4 regions of the Synergistes jonesii genome follow, and region 4 is predicted to be linked to each of the others. Evidence: riboswitches for the same ligand, from Rfam matches in the RefSeq annotation. Region 4 holds a riboswitch; each other region holds the start of a gene.

Evidence for each region. A riboswitch is a leader RNA that binds a small molecule or an ion and turns the genes downstream of it on or off. The one in region 4 is predicted to bind cobalamin.
Region 1: it holds a riboswitch for cobalamin, as region 4 does, so the genes downstream of both, EH55_RS12365 (sirohydrochlorin cobaltochelatase) here and EH55_RS10265 (TonB-dependent receptor plug domain-containing protein) in region 4, are expected to answer to the same signal.
Region 2: it holds a riboswitch for cobalamin, as region 4 does, so the genes downstream of both, EH55_RS06985 (TonB-dependent receptor plug domain-containing protein) here and EH55_RS10265 (TonB-dependent receptor plug domain-containing protein) in region 4, are expected to answer to the same signal.
Region 3: it holds a riboswitch for cobalamin, as region 4 does, so the genes downstream of both, EH55_RS07295 (hydratase) here and EH55_RS10265 (TonB-dependent receptor plug domain-containing protein) in region 4, are expected to answer to the same signal.

Annotation. Positions count from the first base shown of each region.
Region 1 is NZ_JMKI01000054.1:3,059-7,121, reverse strand. Features, by position in the region: gene EH55_RS12370 (FecCD family ABC transporter permease) at 1-443, opposite strand, end outside; gene EH55_RS12365 (sirohydrochlorin cobaltochelatase) at 446-1,336, opposite strand; cobalamin riboswitch at 1,494-1,707, opposite strand; gene EH55_RS12360 (ornithine cyclodeaminase family protein) at 1,916-2,965, opposite strand; gene EH55_RS12355 (homocysteine S-methyltransferase family protein) at 3,351-4,063, opposite strand, start outside.
Region 2 is NZ_JMKI01000031.1:135,744-139,806, reverse strand. Features, by position in the region: gene EH55_RS06990 (hypothetical protein) at 1-402, opposite strand, end outside; gene EH55_RS06985 (TonB-dependent receptor plug domain-containing protein) at 421-2,430, opposite strand; cobalamin riboswitch at 2,549-2,790, opposite strand; gene EH55_RS06980 (NYN domain-containing protein) at 3,314-3,973, shown strand.
Region 3 is NZ_JMKI01000031.1:203,027-207,089, reverse strand. Features, by position in the region: gene EH55_RS07295 (hydratase) at 1-2,204, opposite strand, end outside; cobalamin riboswitch at 2,519-2,679, opposite strand; gene EH55_RS07290 (FAD-binding oxidoreductase) at 2,973-4,063, opposite strand, start outside.
Region 4 is NZ_JMKI01000038.1:41,960-46,022, forward strand. Features, by position in the region: gene scpA (methylmalonyl-CoA mutase) at 1-637, shown strand, start outside; gene meaB (methylmalonyl Co-A mutase-associated GTPase MeaB) at 640-1,806, shown strand; cobalamin riboswitch at 2,141-2,325, shown strand; gene EH55_RS10265 (TonB-dependent receptor plug domain-containing protein) at 2,425-4,063, shown strand, end outside.

The DNA of each region.
Region 1 (4,063 bases), on a different contig from region 4:
ATGAGGCTGACGAGCCACAGCGAGGACATCGCGCCTAAAAAAGCCATCGGCACCACCGCATACGAGTCGAGAAAAAAGCCGAGCGCGCCTCCGAACGCCGCACCCGCCGCAATCCCGAGCGTATAGGGCTCTGCGAGCGCGTTAGTAAGCAACCCCTGGAGCACCGCTCCGGACGCGGCGAGAAGCCCGCCGCAGCCGACGGCGGCAAAAAAGCGGGGCAGCCGGATGCTCCTTACGACAAGAGCCTCCGGCGACGCGCCCATGCTTTCGTCCAAAAAGGGATTCAACAGCGCCGCGACGCGGGCGGCCGGTATGTCCCATTCGCCCGCGCCGAGCCTCCAAAGCGCGGAGATAAAGAGCAGCAGGCAGAGCAGCGCCGCCAACCGCAGGCGCTTGCCGCTGAGTTTTCCCCTGTGCCTCGAAAGCTCTTCGGCGTCGGTCATTTTTATTTCATCATATCCTTTATCTTTGCTACGAAGAGCTTCGCTATCCCTTCATCCTCCCCGAGCCCGACCAAGTGTGCCTTGATATCCTTGTAGCCGGCACCCTTCAGCTGGTTGTACCATGACTCGGGGTCATCCCTGCCGGCGAGGTCGTTGTTAGCGTGATCGCCCGCAACGATCATGAGAGGCGAAATAACGAGCGACTTTACGGCTGTGTTGTGTTTGAGGCGCGCGACGACGTCTTCGATCATCGGCGCCGCTTCTACTGTGCCGAGCGTGAAGCGCCCGGGGGCCTTCTTATCGAGCGAGAGCTGAAGCTGGCTGTACATGGCGTTTGCCGCGTGATGCGGCGTGCCGTGCCCCATAAGGACGATCTCCGTCCCGGCGTTCGCGAGATCCTTCGCGAAGCGCTTTACAAGGATATCGGCCATCGCGTCGCAGTCGTCGGCTGACGAGAGATAGGGGCGCGCGAGCTTCAGCTCCCTGAATTCGTACTTTCCCTTTATCGCCGCGAAGCCGTTAACCACGCCCGAAATGTCGTCGTACTCTTCCCCGGGTATGATATGCGTCGGCATCACGTATACGTGGGTGAAACCTTCGTCGTTCATCTGAGCGAGGGCCGACGTCGGCGTCGGGATATTGACCTTCTGCTCCTTGGCTATCTTATTACGGATGATGTTCGACGTATAGGCGAGGCGCACCTCCGTCCCCGGGAAGGCCGCCTTAGCGGAATTGACGAGGTTGTCGATCGCCTTTCTCGCATCCGGCATCGAGGTGCCGAAGGCGACGATCAGGACGCCCTTTTTGTCCGGCTTGTCCTTCGGCGCGCCGGCGTAGGCGACGCCTGACATTACGAGTGTAAACGTTACGAGCGCTATTACAAATGATTTCACGATTCTTTACCGTCCTTTCAAAACCTATCCGGAAAAAGTTCCGGAGCCCATAAAAAAAGACCCGGAAGCGATCCCCCGTGTCCTTACCGTGTCTGCCGGCAGCAGGCCCATAAACTCCGAGCCTGCTGTGAAGACGTTCGCCCGCGCAAACGGATCCCCCCTTGAGCTCTCACAGGCAGGTTTCCTGGCTTCCCTTCATCCTAATCGCGAGCCTTCCCGGAAAAATCCAGTGGCATCCTTTCGCTTTCGTCCGAGCTACAGTGGCGGGGCCGCACCGGCATAGAAAATACGCACCGGTTTCCCTTCCCCTGAGAGACAATATTTTATTGTTTCCGTAATTATAGCAGAATGCCGCCGACATAACATATAATTCAGCGGCTTTCAGCGGTTTTCTCAAGTATTTTTCGGCCAGCGCCGCGCAAAAGGAACTCCCGGCTTAGCCTGGAGTTTTATTCAGGCAAACAGATATCAGGCGGCGCGCGGCCGCCTGATAACAAATAGGCGTACACGACAACTGGGCCGACCCACCCATGCCGGACGCGCCGCTCAAAAAAATCCGGCCCTTAAAAGACACCCGCGCTACAGCTTCATCTTCGTGCCGATTCCCATTTCGAGGGCGCGCGAAAGAATCGCTTGACCCATTGCTATGTCGTTCGTGGAAATTCCTATGTTGCTGCAGACTATCAATTCGCCGCGCTTCGCGCGCCCCTCCTTCAGTCCGGCAAGCATCTCGCCCGTCTCGCAGAAAATTTTCGGCAGCCCGTCGGGGAAGTAGCCCATTTCATTGAAGAGCTCGTGCTCGTCGGAGCTGTCGACGATATACTTGTCCGCCTCAAGCGCGATCGACGGTTCCCAGAAAGTGTTGAGGTCGCACGGCAGAATCGTCTGCCCCTTCCGTACCCATTCCTTTTTCGCGATAGCCATCGGCTTGCGCACGATGAACGTCGCAGAGCTCAGCACCTCACAGCTCTTGACGGCCTCCTCAACGCTCTTCGCCTTGACTATCGGCACGCCGACCTCGCCGCGCACCTGCGCCATCAGCCGGTCCATGCACTCCGGATATTTGTCGTAGATATATATGCGCTCAAGCTTCTTCAGCGTCTTCGCGACGAAGCGGACGTGCCCGACACCCTGCACGCCGCAGCCGAACATGCCGAAGGTCTTTGCATCCGGATGCAGCGCGGCGGCCGCGAGCGCCGTGACGGCCGGGGTCCTCATCGCGGTCAGCCACGTACAGTCCATAACGGCGACCGGCACGCCCGTCATCACGTCGTTCATTATCTGCAGCCCCGTAGTCTGCGGCAGCTCATATTCTCGCGGGTTGCGTGGGAAGCACTCTATCCATTTCATACCGCAGGCCGTTTTGCCGGGGACGTAGGCCGGCATCGCATGGAAAAATACGTCCTCGAAGGGATGTATTCCTATCTTTGCCGGCATCTCGTACTCTTTCTTCCCGTGCGCTGTCATCGCGTCCTTCACTATAGCGAGCGTTTCCTCGACGCTCGGCCCCGCCTTGATGCATTCAGATCTTGTTAACCAAAGTATCTCCTTCCCAAGGTCGAGCTTTGTCTTCAGATAAGCGTGCTCCTTCTTAAACGCCTTCAGCTGTGCTTCATTCGCGGTGTACATGCCCAAGCCCCCTGTCCGTTCCGCTTCTGTTCTAAGCCCAAAAAACTATAATTGAAATATTTATTTTAAAAACCCTATACTTCAATTATTATATTAACATTCAAGCGAATGTTCAAGTATATTTTAACATTATAATCTGTTACAGTATATATTTATACTCTTATATACACTATTTTATAGTGCGCCGCGCCGGAAGAGGAGAAAAATATCGCCGCCACGGAGGCGGACGATTAAAAAACTTATCAGGCACGGACACCGGAAAAATTTTCGCGCCTGTCTGACGACAAAAAAGGATCTCCCAGCTTAGCCGGGAGTTTTATTCAGGCAAAAAGGGCGCGCCGCGTTTTTGACCGCGGCGCGTCGTACCTGTGCGAAATTTTATTTTTTAGCCTTCGGCTTCCAGCTTCGCCCTGACCTTTTCGGCGAGGCGCTTGATGTAGGCCGGGTTGGAGCCGCAGCAGCCGCCGATGTACGTCGCTCCGGCGTCCACCGCGGGCAGCACGTCGTCGGCGAAGGTTTCGATGTCGAACTCGGCGCCGGCCGCCTGCCCGTCGCCCATCTTCGGCTTTCCCGCGTTCGGCTTGAAGACCAGCGGCAGATCGGTGGTTTCCCTGTACTCCCTGAGCACCGGCAGCGCGTCGACGGGGCCCATCGAACAGTTGATGCCTATCGCGTCCACCTTGAGTTCGACGGCGGCGTCCACTATATCCTTGACGGAGTTGCCCATCATCGTGTGAGCCTTTTTCGGCTTTTTGCCGGCGGCGTTCACTCCGCCCATGAAGCTCATCGAGCAGAGCACGGGCACGTCGTAATGCTTCGCGGCGCGAATCGCTATCTTCATCATCTCGAGGTCCATGAAGGTTTGAATGTAAATGAGGTCAGGCCCTTCTTCCATTCCGCAGCCGATCTGCTCCTCGAAGAGCTCCTTCGCCCGGTCGGCCGTGATCTCGCCGAAGGGCTTCAGCAAGCCGGTCAGAGGTCCGATAGCGAGCCCGACCTTCGCCTTTCCGTTGATCGTCTCCTTCGCGATCCTTACACCGGTGCCCACGACCTGCCTGACCGTGTAGGAGCTGTCGCGAGCCACCTCCGCGCCGTTGG
Region 2 (4,063 bases), on a different contig from region 4:
GCCTATCGTGGCCATCGCGCGGATGTTTTTCACCGAGCAGGTGAACTGTTTGAGCGGCCTGTTCCAGTTGGAGGGGACGGTCCAAGCGCTTCTCGGCCCCGGGTCGAAGACGTCTACCACGTCCGGCGTGGAGCCACCGACGCCTGTGTAGAATGTGAGCGCTACGCGCAGTCTGCCCTCCGCGTCGAGGAATGGCCGGATGCCGTTGCCCTGGTTGCCGCCCATGTTGGACTGCAGCGGCGAGAAGGGGGCTTGCGAGCCCGTGATGATGCCGAGCGAGACCGGGTCGCTGTAGGTGGTCTGGCGCGTGAAGAGCAGGTCGGCGGAGGCGCCCGCCGCCGCGAGCAGAATTACGAGCAGCGCCGATAAGAGTATCTTAAATTTCTGTGCGCGGGTTTTCATTTTCCTTTGCCCCTTTCTTTAAAACGTCCATATCAGCGACGCGTAGAAGGTGCGCCCCTGCAGCGGGTACCACATTGTACGGTCCGGCCCGTAGCCCTCGGCGAGGAAGAGGACGTCCGGCCCCTTGTCGAATATGTCGTCCACGCCGACGACGAGTTTGAGGTCGTCTTTTATGCTGTAGCACAGGCCTACGCCGAAGGTGAGCAGGTCGTCTTGTTTGACCTCCTGGTTGCGGTCATAGAAGTTGTTGCCGATGTAGCGCGCCTCGGCGAAGGCCGAGAGCCGCTTGTTTTTCAGCAGGTTGTTGCGTGCGACGCGCAGGAAGCCCTCGTATTCGGGGCGGTTGGGGATCCTCATGCCGTCGTAGGCTCCGGGAGTTTTGTTCACCGCGTCCATCCAGGTGGCGGAGCCGTAGACTTCCCAGTCGTCCCATTTTATCGAGCCTTCCAGCTCAAGGCCCTTGATGTGCGCTTTGCCCACGTTCTCATAGCGTGCGTAGCGCGGATTGACGACGAAGTATTCTATCAGGTTGTCCACATGGCTGCCAAAATATGTGAGGGTGACTTCGCTTCTGCCTTTGAACAGGTCTCCCTTCCAGGTGACGCCGGCGTCCCACTGCGTCCCCTCCTCCCAGTCGAGCCGCGGATTAGGTATGACGAAGGCGCCGTCGCCGTAGAGTTCGTACATGTTGGGCGCGCGGTTGTAGCCGCCGTATGTAACTTTCGCGCTCCAATGTTCGTCGAATTTGTAGTTGAGCGCCGCCCCGCCGGAAAATTCGGTGCGGCCGTCGGCGTGGTTCCAGCGTATTATCGGCGTGAGCCAGAATTTATCTTTGGCGCCTATGCTTATCGTGTCCTGTACCTGCCCGTTCCAGGCGTAGCGCGTATGTTTTTCAATTCCGGCGAAGTAGTTTATGACGTCGCCCTTGGTGCGGAGCGTTTCGTCGTACCAGTTCCAGAGGAATTCCAAGAGGTGGCTGTCCCCCGCCGGCAGGGAGCCGTCTATCGCGACGCCGTAGCGGTCAGTCTCGTATCTGTTGTGTTTATACGACGAGCCGGGCAGTCCGAACTGGTTGTCGCCGTCTTTAGGGTCGTCGTATTTTTTCTCCTGACGCAGGTATTCGAGGCGGACGCCGAGGTCGAGCTCTCCTATCTTGCGGCGGTGCGTCGCCGCAAAGTTCCACTGGTCTGTGACCTGCACGGCGGTCGGCTCCCAGTATCTGTCGCTCTCTATGCCCATCACCGGCAGAGGCAGGTCGCGGTCGTTGCGCTTCCACGCACCTTCTATGGTCCAGTTTTCGTTCTGCCATTTGACGAGCGCGTCGCTGTTCTGGTAGGAGTTGTTTTTGCGTTTGACCTCGTAGTCGTCGTTCTGGTCGTATTCGTTACGGGTGTTGAGGTATGTGAAGTCTCCCCTCGCCTGGTCGCGCGTTACGCCGACGAAGAGCGCGCCGTCCCCCAATTTCGTGCTGTAGGCGGCGTTTGCGAGAAAGCGGCCGTAGGAGCCGCCGCCTGCAAGCAGCGTGCCGCCGCCCCTGTCGTCGGGCTTTTTCGTTATGATGTTGATTACGCCGCCCATCGACGCGCCGCCGAAGCGCGCCGGGATGTAGCCGCGGTAGACTTCGATACGCTCGACGTTTTCCACGGGGATCGTGGAGAGGTCGACGGCCGCCTCGCTGCCCAGGTTCATCAGTACGCCGTCGACGTATACGGCCACCTGCGACGGCGTGCTGCCGCGCACGGAGACGGTAGTATAGGCGCCGCGCCCCTTGAGCTCTATCACGTGCAGCCCCGGGACCTGCTTGAGAAGTTCGGGAAGGTTTTTCTGCTCCCCCTTCATCTCCTGGGGCTTGATGACGGAGACGGTGCCGGGCGAGAGGAGCAGCTTGTCCTCTTCTTCGGAGTCCGCCGTGACCCGCTCCTCTGGCAGCCGCACCGGCTCCTCCGCGGCGCATATGCGGGGCGGCGGCGCCGTTAGCGGGGCGAACGATAAAAGGAGCAAAAGTACGAGATACATTTTCTTCTGCAAAGCGACGACCTCCGAACATATAAAAATTACGCGGGAGAGGTGCAAACGCCGTCTCCCGCGTAGAATTACACAGTCTTTATTCGCCGGTCAGCCGCTGTCTGCGCCCTCTGCGCGCTTGAAGCCCGTATATCGCGCGGCAGGTTTCCCGACTCTCGGTTCCCCGGGCCGCGCCTTCCCATCTTTCGACAGTGGCTGAATGCGGCTCGGTCTGCGGAGGCGACGTACGCGCTCTCCGCTTGCCGATTACGGTGGCAGGGGCCGTTCCGGCTTCTCACCGGATTCCCTAACTCCGCGGATATGTCTTTATTAAGATGCTATATTACACATCAATGCTAAACTACCACCTGCCGACGGCTTTGTCAAATCATTTTTTTGACGGGAAAAACCAAACGGGTTTCCATCGCTCTGTTTCTACTTATTCGCCGACGCCGTGTATCGTCTTTCCGTCGACCGCCGTTACGCGCGCTTTTGACGTTCGATCTCCAGCCAATTCAACAAAGAGTCGAAGTCCGCCCGGAAAAGGCGTCGCGATATCGAAGCGAGGAAGGGGGGATGTCATATCGCCCCCGGCTGGATTCTGGTTTACAAAATCGAAACAGGATAATATTCTTCGAGCACATTGGAACACAGAGCGACGTCTTTTAACACCATTTTGGCAGCGTACCTTCTTTAATTCTGAGGAACTCTTTTTGCGATGTCAGTCTATGTCAGTCTTTATTTACTGAAAATTATGAATAAACACTAAAAATATTGTTTTATACCAGTATCCATGATATATTTATCCATACAATAAGCCCTGTGGCGAATAGCCCACAGCCCCCCGGTCGGTCTCGGCTTCGAATTGGAGTGCGGACGCGGGGTCTTTTTTTAGGAGTGATTTCCTTTGAGAAAAGCGGCCTTTTTCATCGACGGCTTCAACCTTTATCATTCGCTTGACACAAGAAAAGACTTTCGCAAATATAAATGGCTCGATCTGTGGCGTTTTTCAAAACTCATCCTCCTTCCAAATGAAGAACTTGCCGACGTTTACTACTTCACGGCCTATACGGATTGGAACCCCGACCGCAAGAAGAGGCACCAGGTTTATGTCCTCATGAATGAAAGCGTCGGCTGCAAGGTCGTTTTAGGAAAATTCCTTAAAAAAGACCGTACCAGCATGGTCAAATGCAACAAGCCCTGCCGCAGCGGGCGCGAAGAATTCTGTAAGAAGAAATTTACATCTCACGAAGAAAAAATGACCGACGTCAATATCGCCGTCAACATAGTCAAGGCCGCAGCCATGCAGACGTATGAATCGATCTATCTTCTCTCCGGAGATAACGACCTGCGCCCCGCTCTTGAAACCGCAAGGGAAATATCCCCGTCTCTGAGAATACGGGTCGTTCTGCCGATAAACGCCCAAGCAAAAACGCTTATGGATTTCTGCAAGGAACATAGCTTCAAATACATCAGAATAAAGCAGAAAGCCTTATCTGACGCCCGGTTCAGCGATCCTTTTACCGTAGGAGACACGCCGTATTCCAAACCTGCGCATTGGAATTGATACCCTTTTTATATATCCTTTGCGGGCACGCTCTTCCGCCCGGCCGGCATCCGCTTCGCGGCATTGCGCCGTTTTATACCACCGCCTTTC
Region 3 (4,063 bases), on a different contig from region 4:
TCGACTTTATCTTCGCCGCCTGCGACGGCTTTGCGGATCCCCGGTATGAATACCCACTGTTCCGTCTCGAATTTATCCCTGTCGCCTTTGTCCGCGATGAACGGTATCATGCCCCAGTTGATAAGGTTGCTGCGGTAGCGCTTCGTCGCGTACTCCTCGGCGATATTCGCCTGCCCGCCGAGCACCTTCTGAGAAGATGCCGCCTGTTCGCGCGCCGAGCCGTCGCCGGGTTTGACCGCGAATATCAGGCTGCCTATCATCGTCTCCCCGGCCGCGCCGGAAACGCCGGCAATCTCGAAGAGCTTCTTAACTTCGCAGGGCAGGGGCTTTCCCTTTTCAACCGCTTCCCTGCGCGCGATATCGAGCTGCTCGGCTTCTTTGGCGCGCTTCACGTAAAGCGGATCCTTACGCGAAAGCGCGAACTGCGCCAGCTTTATCGGATTTGAGCGCAGCGAAGACGTCTCTCCTGACGGTATCAGCTCGTCCGTAGTCGTTACCGGGTCCGTTATCACTGACGCCATCATAAGAAGCAGATTCTCCGCAAGCGGCCAGACCTTCGGCCACGGCTTGATGTTCGGCCCGTATATCAGCTCAACATCGTCGTCGCCCTTGCCGTAGCCATGGAAGACCTTCTTCTTATATATATCGCCGCAGAAGCTGTAAGGCATCTCATGAAGGAGCTCCCCGTAACGCTCGGCCGACGTCAGCACGCCGCCGTTTGCCGCGGTCGCGGCTATAGAGCGCGCGTCCATCAGAGCTACGGACGATATCTGCCCCTCCCCCGGCTTGGAGCCTTCGCGGTTCGGGAAATTCCTCGTCGTGTGGCGGATGGAAAAGCCGCGGTTCGCCGGCGTGTCCCCTGCGCCGAAGCAGGGACCGCAGAAAGCGGTCTTCACTACCGCGCCGGCCTCGATAAGGTCGGCTATCGAGCCGTTGTTGGTAAGCGCCAGCATGGCCGGCTGGCTTCCGGGATAGATGCTCAGCGCGAACTCGCCGCTGCCCGTGCTGCGCCCTTTCATGATCTGAGCCGCCGCGACGACATTGTCGAAGGTGCCGCCGGAGCAGCCGGCTATTATCCCCTGGTCCACGTGAATCTTTCCGTTCTCGTCTATCTTTTCCGTGAGGCCGAGGTCAAGCTCCGGATTCTCCAGCTTACGGCGCGCGTCTTCCTCTACCTTTTTCAATATCTCATGCGGATTCGCGCTGAGCTCGTCTATCGTGTAGACGCAGCTCGGATGGAAGGGAAGCGCTACCATCGGCTTGATCTTGTCGAGCTCCACCACAATAGCCGCGTCATACCACGCTGCGTCGTCGGGATCGAGCCTCTTATAGGCGTCCGGACGGCCGTGTATGTTGAAATACTCCTCTACCTTTTCATCCGTGCGCCACACGGAACTCCAGCAGGCCGTCTCCGTCGTCATCACGTCGACGCCGCAGCGGAAATCGACGGGAAGCTTTGAAACACCCGGGCCGACGAACTCCATGACCTTGTTCTTCACAAAACCGTTTTTGAAAACCGCGCCTATTATCGCCAGCGCCACATCCTGAGGTCCGACGCCCGGTTTCGGCGCGCCTGTAAGATAAACCGCGGCGACGTCGGCGCGCGGCAAATCATAGGTGCGCCCCACAAGCTGCTTTACAAGCTCCGGGCCGCCTTCCCCTACGCCCATCGTTCCAAGCGCGCCGTAGCGGGTATGGCTGTCAGAGCCGAGAATCATCCTGCCGCAGCCCGACATCATCTCTCTGACATATGAATGGATGACGGCAAGATGCGCCGGCACGAATTCCCCACCGAACTTTTTCGCGGCGGAGAGCCCGAAAAGATGATCGTCCTCGTTGATCGTCCCTCCGACTGCGCATAGCGAATTATGACAGTTCGTCATGACGTACGGCACGGGAAATTTTTTCATGCCGCTTGCAAGCGCCGTCTGTATTATGCCGACGTAGGTGATATCGTGCGACGCAAGGCTGTCGAAACGAAGCCTGTAATCATCCTCTGTGCCGGAGGCGTTGTGTTCCGCGATGATCTTGGCCGCTATCGTTCCGCGCGCGGCGCTCTTCTTATCGAAGGACGGCTTCTCCGGCAGCTCAAGCCCCGCGGCGCGAAGCTCTTCGCTGAGCTGCGGAACGCTCTTCTTATCGGCGTCCTCCACCAGAACCGCTCCCTTTAAAAGCCAGGCGCCTTTCCCGAACAATTTAATCAAATCATTCATCCTCCCTCATATTTTCAGCATTAGTCATGCTATCCGCATGACGCCTAACCAACGTTTTAAACGACGCACACTGAGATGAATCTTTTTCCCGCCTCCCTGCTTCATTAAATGTACTAAAGTAAATATAACATCTTAACATTTATTAGTAAAATCATTTTATTGTCAAGATATAATACGCCATCTGCCGCAGGGGCTGGGAATAAAAAAGCCGCCTGCATAAACCAAGATTCCGCGCAGACAGCAACAACGTTCACCGCACATTCTAAGACGATGATACACGAAACATAATCCGCCCGCGCAGATCTATTCCCCCGGCAGCGCGAACAGGTCTCCTGGCTCCCATTCATCCTACTATCGCATCTTCCCAGAGGCCGTCCAGTGATATCGCGATTTCGTCGTGGCTACAGTGGCGGGGCCGCTTTGGTTTTTAACCAAATTCCCTTGCTTTCGCGCCGCTTGTTCTATTAAATCGAATATATCCTCTTATTTTATAAATGTCAAGCTTTTTATTAAAATTCGAGCAAAATTTCTTTTTTTGATAACAAGAGGATTACAGTATGATAAATTATTGTTTCATTCTGAAAATTATATATTTTTATATAAAACATTAGCATAAAACGTCAACTGGCCGCAAATGATAAGAAAAAGCACGCTTAGGCTGTGAAAAGGGAAAATAAAAAGCGCCGAAGCCACTCTTTCGCTGACACCGGCGTTTCGACGTTTTTACACGCCCTTGGGAACGTTTCTCAGTACAGGAGGCTAAGTCCAGGGTACTATCTTGCCCGGATTGAGTATGTTGTTTGGATCGAACGCGAGCTTCACCCGGCGGATCAGCTCGACCTGCGCCGCGTCAAGGAACTGCGGCGCGTACATAAGACGCTTGAGGCCGACTCCGTGCTCGCCAGTCAGAGTGCCTCCCAGCCTTTTGACCATGTCGTACATATCTCGGCGTGCCTTCTCGATGATCTCGCGCCAGTTTTTATTTTCCTCTTCAACGTAGAGAGTTACGTGCATGTTCCCGTCTCCGACATGACCGTAAGCGGCATACTTTACGCTGTCGGCACGGCTGATTTTCTCCAGCCCTTCCATAAAAACGGCGATCTCGCTCGCCGGTATCACTATATCTTCGTTTGCGATCTGTGTCGGAGCATACGACCACACAGCCTCGGCGGCGCTTTTGCGCCCCTTCCACAGCTTATCCCTCGTCGTCCTATTGTCGGCGACAAAGACTTCCAGGGCTCCTTCTTCCATGCAGATATCGCCTATTTTCTCTATCTCGTCAGCTAAAGATTCACGGTCGTTGCCTTCGAACTGCAAAATAAGGTGGGCCTCCGCTTCGTGAGAAAATGGAAATTTCGTCCTGAGGTATTGTTCCGTCAGCATCATGGAGCACTTGTCCATAAATTCAATGGAACATGGAATCGTCTTCCCCTTCGTTATCACGGCAGGCACTGCGTCGATAGCCCTTTTCACGCTATCGAAGGGAACAAGCAGGTCCGCTGCGAATGAATAACTCGGCAGCAGGCGTAGTATTATTTTAGTGATGATCCCAAGAGTACCTTCCGAGCCTGTCATGAGATGGACGAAGTCATAGCCGGTAACGTCTTTGCGTCTTTTGCCGCCGAACCAGGAAATAGAGCCGTCGGGCAGCACCACTTCCATGCCTAAGACGTGGTTGCCGGTAGCGCCGTATTTCACAACCTTGTTGCCGCCAGCGTTTTCCGCGACATTGCCGCCGATAAAGGAAGCGTCTCCGCTGCACGGGTCGCCAGCATACATCAGGTTGGCGGCGGCTGCCGTCTTGTTTATCTCTGCGGTGACGACGCCGGGTTCGACGGTCATCGTGAGGT
Region 4 (4,063 bases):
GAAATCCGTCGAAACGGGCGAAGGCAACCTGCTCGAGCTCGCGGTCGAGGCGGCGCGCGCAAGGGCGAGCCTCGGAGAGATCTCCTACGCGATAGAAAAGGTGACGGGAAGGCATAAAGCGGTGATACGTTCCATATCTGGCGTTTATAGCAGCGAATTCGCGGAGGACGAAGTAATAGAAGAAGTCCGCAGGATGACGGATGAGTTCGAGGAACGCGAAGGGCGCCGTCCGCGCATCATGGTAGCGAAGATGGGACAGGACGGACACGACAGAGGAGCTAAGGTCGTAGCTACGGCTTACGCGGACATGGGCTTCGACGTGGACATCGGTCCGCTCTTCCAGACCCCTGAGGAAACGGCTCAGGACGCCGTGGACAACGATGTGCACATCGTCGGCATGAGCTCGCTCGCCGCCGGGCACAAAACGCTTCTGCCACAGCTCGTCGAGGAACTTAAAAAGCGCGGTAGAGGCGACATCATGGTCGTGGCCGGCGGCGTAATACCGGCTCAGGACTATCAGTTCCTCTACGACCACGGAGCCTCCGCGATATTCGGCCCCGGGACGGTGATCCCCGTCGCCGCGAAAGAGATGCTGACGATACTGAACAAGCGTCTCGCGACGAGAGTCAGCGCTTAAAAATGGGGACAGAATCCCTCAGCGCGGCTAAGCGGACGGGGCGCCTCGAATGGCAGCCGGAGGACGCGGGTTCCGAATACGCCTGCTCCGTGATGCCGGGAGTGCCGCTTTCGCCGGACTGCAACGTACAGGCGCAGCGCGGCGGTCAGGCGCTCCCTTTGCGGAGCGCGCTCACTGCGGAGGATTACGCGAACGGGATAATCGCCGGAGACCGCGTCACGCTTTCGCGCGCGATCACGGTAATCGAGAGCAACGCGCCGAAGCACTTTGAATTGGGACAGGAAATCATCCAGAGGATACTGCCCTACAGCGGCGGGGCGATGCGCGTAGGGGTGACGGGCGTACCGGGCGCAGGGAAAAGCACTTTCATTGAAGCGTTCGGGACGTATCTGACGAAAAACGGGCACAAAGTCGCTGTGCTCGCGGTAGACCCTTCGAGCTCGCTTACAAGGGGCAGCATACTCGGAGACAAGACGCGCATGGAGAACCTTGCGCGGCAGAAAAACGCTTTTATCAGACCCTCTCCCTCCGGCGGTTCGCTGGGCGGCGTCACGAGAAAAAGCCGCGAAACGATGCTGCTCTGCGAAGCTGCCGGCTACGACACGATACTTGTGGAAACGGTGGGGGTCGGGCAAAGCGAAACGATGGTGCGCCAGATGGTCGATTACTTTCTCGTCATCGTCATCACAGGCGCCGGCGACGAGCTTCAGGGCATAAAAAAGGGAATAATCGAGCTGGCTGACAGCATACTCGTCAACAAAGCCGACGGCGACAACAAAATGAAGGCCCTGATGGCGCGCGCCGATTACGAGCAGATACTCCACTATCTGCGCCAGCCTACCGAAGGCTGGAAGACGAAGGCATACACCTGTTCGTCGATCACCGGCGAAGGTATACCGGAGATGTGGAGCGTAATAGAAGATTTCCGTGAGAACGTCACGAAGTCGGGAATCTTCATAAAGCGGCGCAAAGAACAAACAATCGAATGGGTCCGCGCGATGGCCGGCGAATATCTTCAAAACAGGATAGCCCGCTGCGCGGAGCTCACAAAATGCAGGGAAGAGATAGAAAGGAGAGTGATCGAGGGGGCAATTACTCCGACGTCTGCGGCCAAAGCGCTGACGGCGTCAATGGAAAGGCTGCTCTTCACAAACGCACGCGAAACATAACGGACTGAAAAACCACACACACTGTCAAATCCAAGGCGGCGCGCGTCGGTCCGCACAACCGGCGCGCCGCGGCCGAGGAAAAGCTTATAAGGTTTTATTATTTTTTATTTTTGCGGCACAACGGCGGCCGAAGCACAATTCCTGCGCGGAAGGCCGCGGTAGAACAAGCTATCTTGGCGGGATAGCGCAGTATCCCGCCTTCTTGGATAGAGCCGTCTCTCCTTAAGCGCTCCGCCGGCTTCGTCAGCCGGCGGAGCGCTTCCATTTCATAAACGTCCCGCTCCTTCCCCCGGCTTGCATCAGCGGCGTCGCGCCATTTGACAAATAACGGGGGCAATGATATTTTTTATACTGTAAAAGTTGAATATTTTCTGCGGAGTATGGGAATCCGGTCAAAAGCCGGAACGGCCCCTGCCGCCGTGATCGGGACGAAAGCGCATAATGCCATTGCATACAGCGAGAAGGCGCGCGATTAGGATGAACGTAAGTCGGAAAACCTGCTGCGGAGAACTTGGCTTTAGCGCGCAGGAGGTGCGGGGCAGCGGCTGACCGTGAGAACGATACGCGGGAGACGATGCGAAATCCTCCCGCGTATATTTATTCACGGAGGTCGTTCTCTTGCGACACAAAGCGCGCGTCATTTCATTTTTCATCGCCTTATCGCTTATCTGCACGGCTCCGCCTTACGCCGGCGAGGGCGCGGCTGAAGAGATTCAGCTGCCGGAGGAAGAGGTGACGGCGGCGGCGGAAGAAGACGCATCTCTCTTATCCCCCGGCACTGTCTCCGTGGTCAGGCCCGAAGAGATGGAGGGCGAGCACAAAAACCTGCCGGAGCTGTTGAAAGAAGTTCCCGGCCTTCACGTCGTCGAGAGCAAGGGGCGCGGCGCCTACACTGTCGCGTCGGTGCGCGGCAGCACCGCCGCCGAGGTCTCCGTCTTCGTCGACGGGGTCCTGATGAATTTAGGCGGGGAATCTGCAGTAGACCTCTCGGCGATTCCCACGGCGAACGTCGAGAGGATAGAAATCTATCGCGGCTATGTCCCGGCGCGCTTCGCCGGAGCGTCGATGGGCGGCGTGATAAACATCATAACGAAGACGCCCGACAAGGCCGGCGGAGCCCTCTCACTGGGCGCGGGCTCCTACGGCAAATTCAATACGAGCCTCTCCTACGCTATGCCGCTCGGCGGCGGCTCTTTCTTTATCGGGGCGAATTACGAGCGCTCGGACGGCGACTTCGAATACACGAACGACAACAATACCCCCTACACGCCGGAGGATGATTACAGGGCGAAGCGCCAGAACAACGGCTATAAAAATTCCGACGTCCTGCTCAAATGGAAAAACGACGACTGGTCGGCGCGCTTCGGCTGGAAGCGCAGCGACCGCGACCTTCCGTACGCCGCGCCCGGCGCGGACAGGGACGACAGCCCACAGGGCGCGCAGCTCGACACGAAACAGACCGACTTCTCGATCTCGCGCCGTTTCAAAAGCGGCGCCGTCGACTGGGGGATAAAGGCCGAATATCTGCATCAGAATAAAAAGTACGACGACGAGGAGAACGTCCTTGGAGGCTGGGGCGAGCAGCACAACGAGTACGCGACGGACAGGTATGGATTTGCGATAGACGGCGCGTGGCGGCTCGGAGAAAACCACCTCGTCGAATTCTTAGCAGATTATTCAAAAGAAAAGCTGAGGGCGGAGGGAGACATCGTCACGACCTTCGGCGGGACTTCCGATTTCCGCAGAGAGGCGGCCGACGTGCAGCTGCAGGACACTATAAGCCTCAGCAAAGACGGCACTCTGACCTTCACGCCCATCGTACGCTGGAACATGTGGGGCGGCGACGGCGAATTTTCCTTCGGCGCGGCCCTCTCCAAGGAGCTGCCGCGCGGCTGGACGATCAGGGCCTCGGGCGGCAGCTACAACAGGGCCCCCAACCTCTACGAGCTCTACGGCGACGGCGCCTTCGTCAGACCGAACGAAAATCTCGGCTGGGAGGACGGCAGCCAGTGGGACCTCGGCGTATCTTGGAAGGGAAAGCTCGCGGGCGCCGACGCCTCCGCTTCGCTGACCTACTTCGGACGCCGTTCGAACGACCTCATCGAATTCGTCATGACGAGCCCGCGCTACGGGCAGTACATAAACATAGGCAAGGCCCGCGTTAACGGCATAGAGTTCGAGGGGCGCGCCGCGTGGGACAAATGGGACGTGAAGCTCTCGGCGACGTGGACCGACGCCAAGAACGCCACCGAGGACT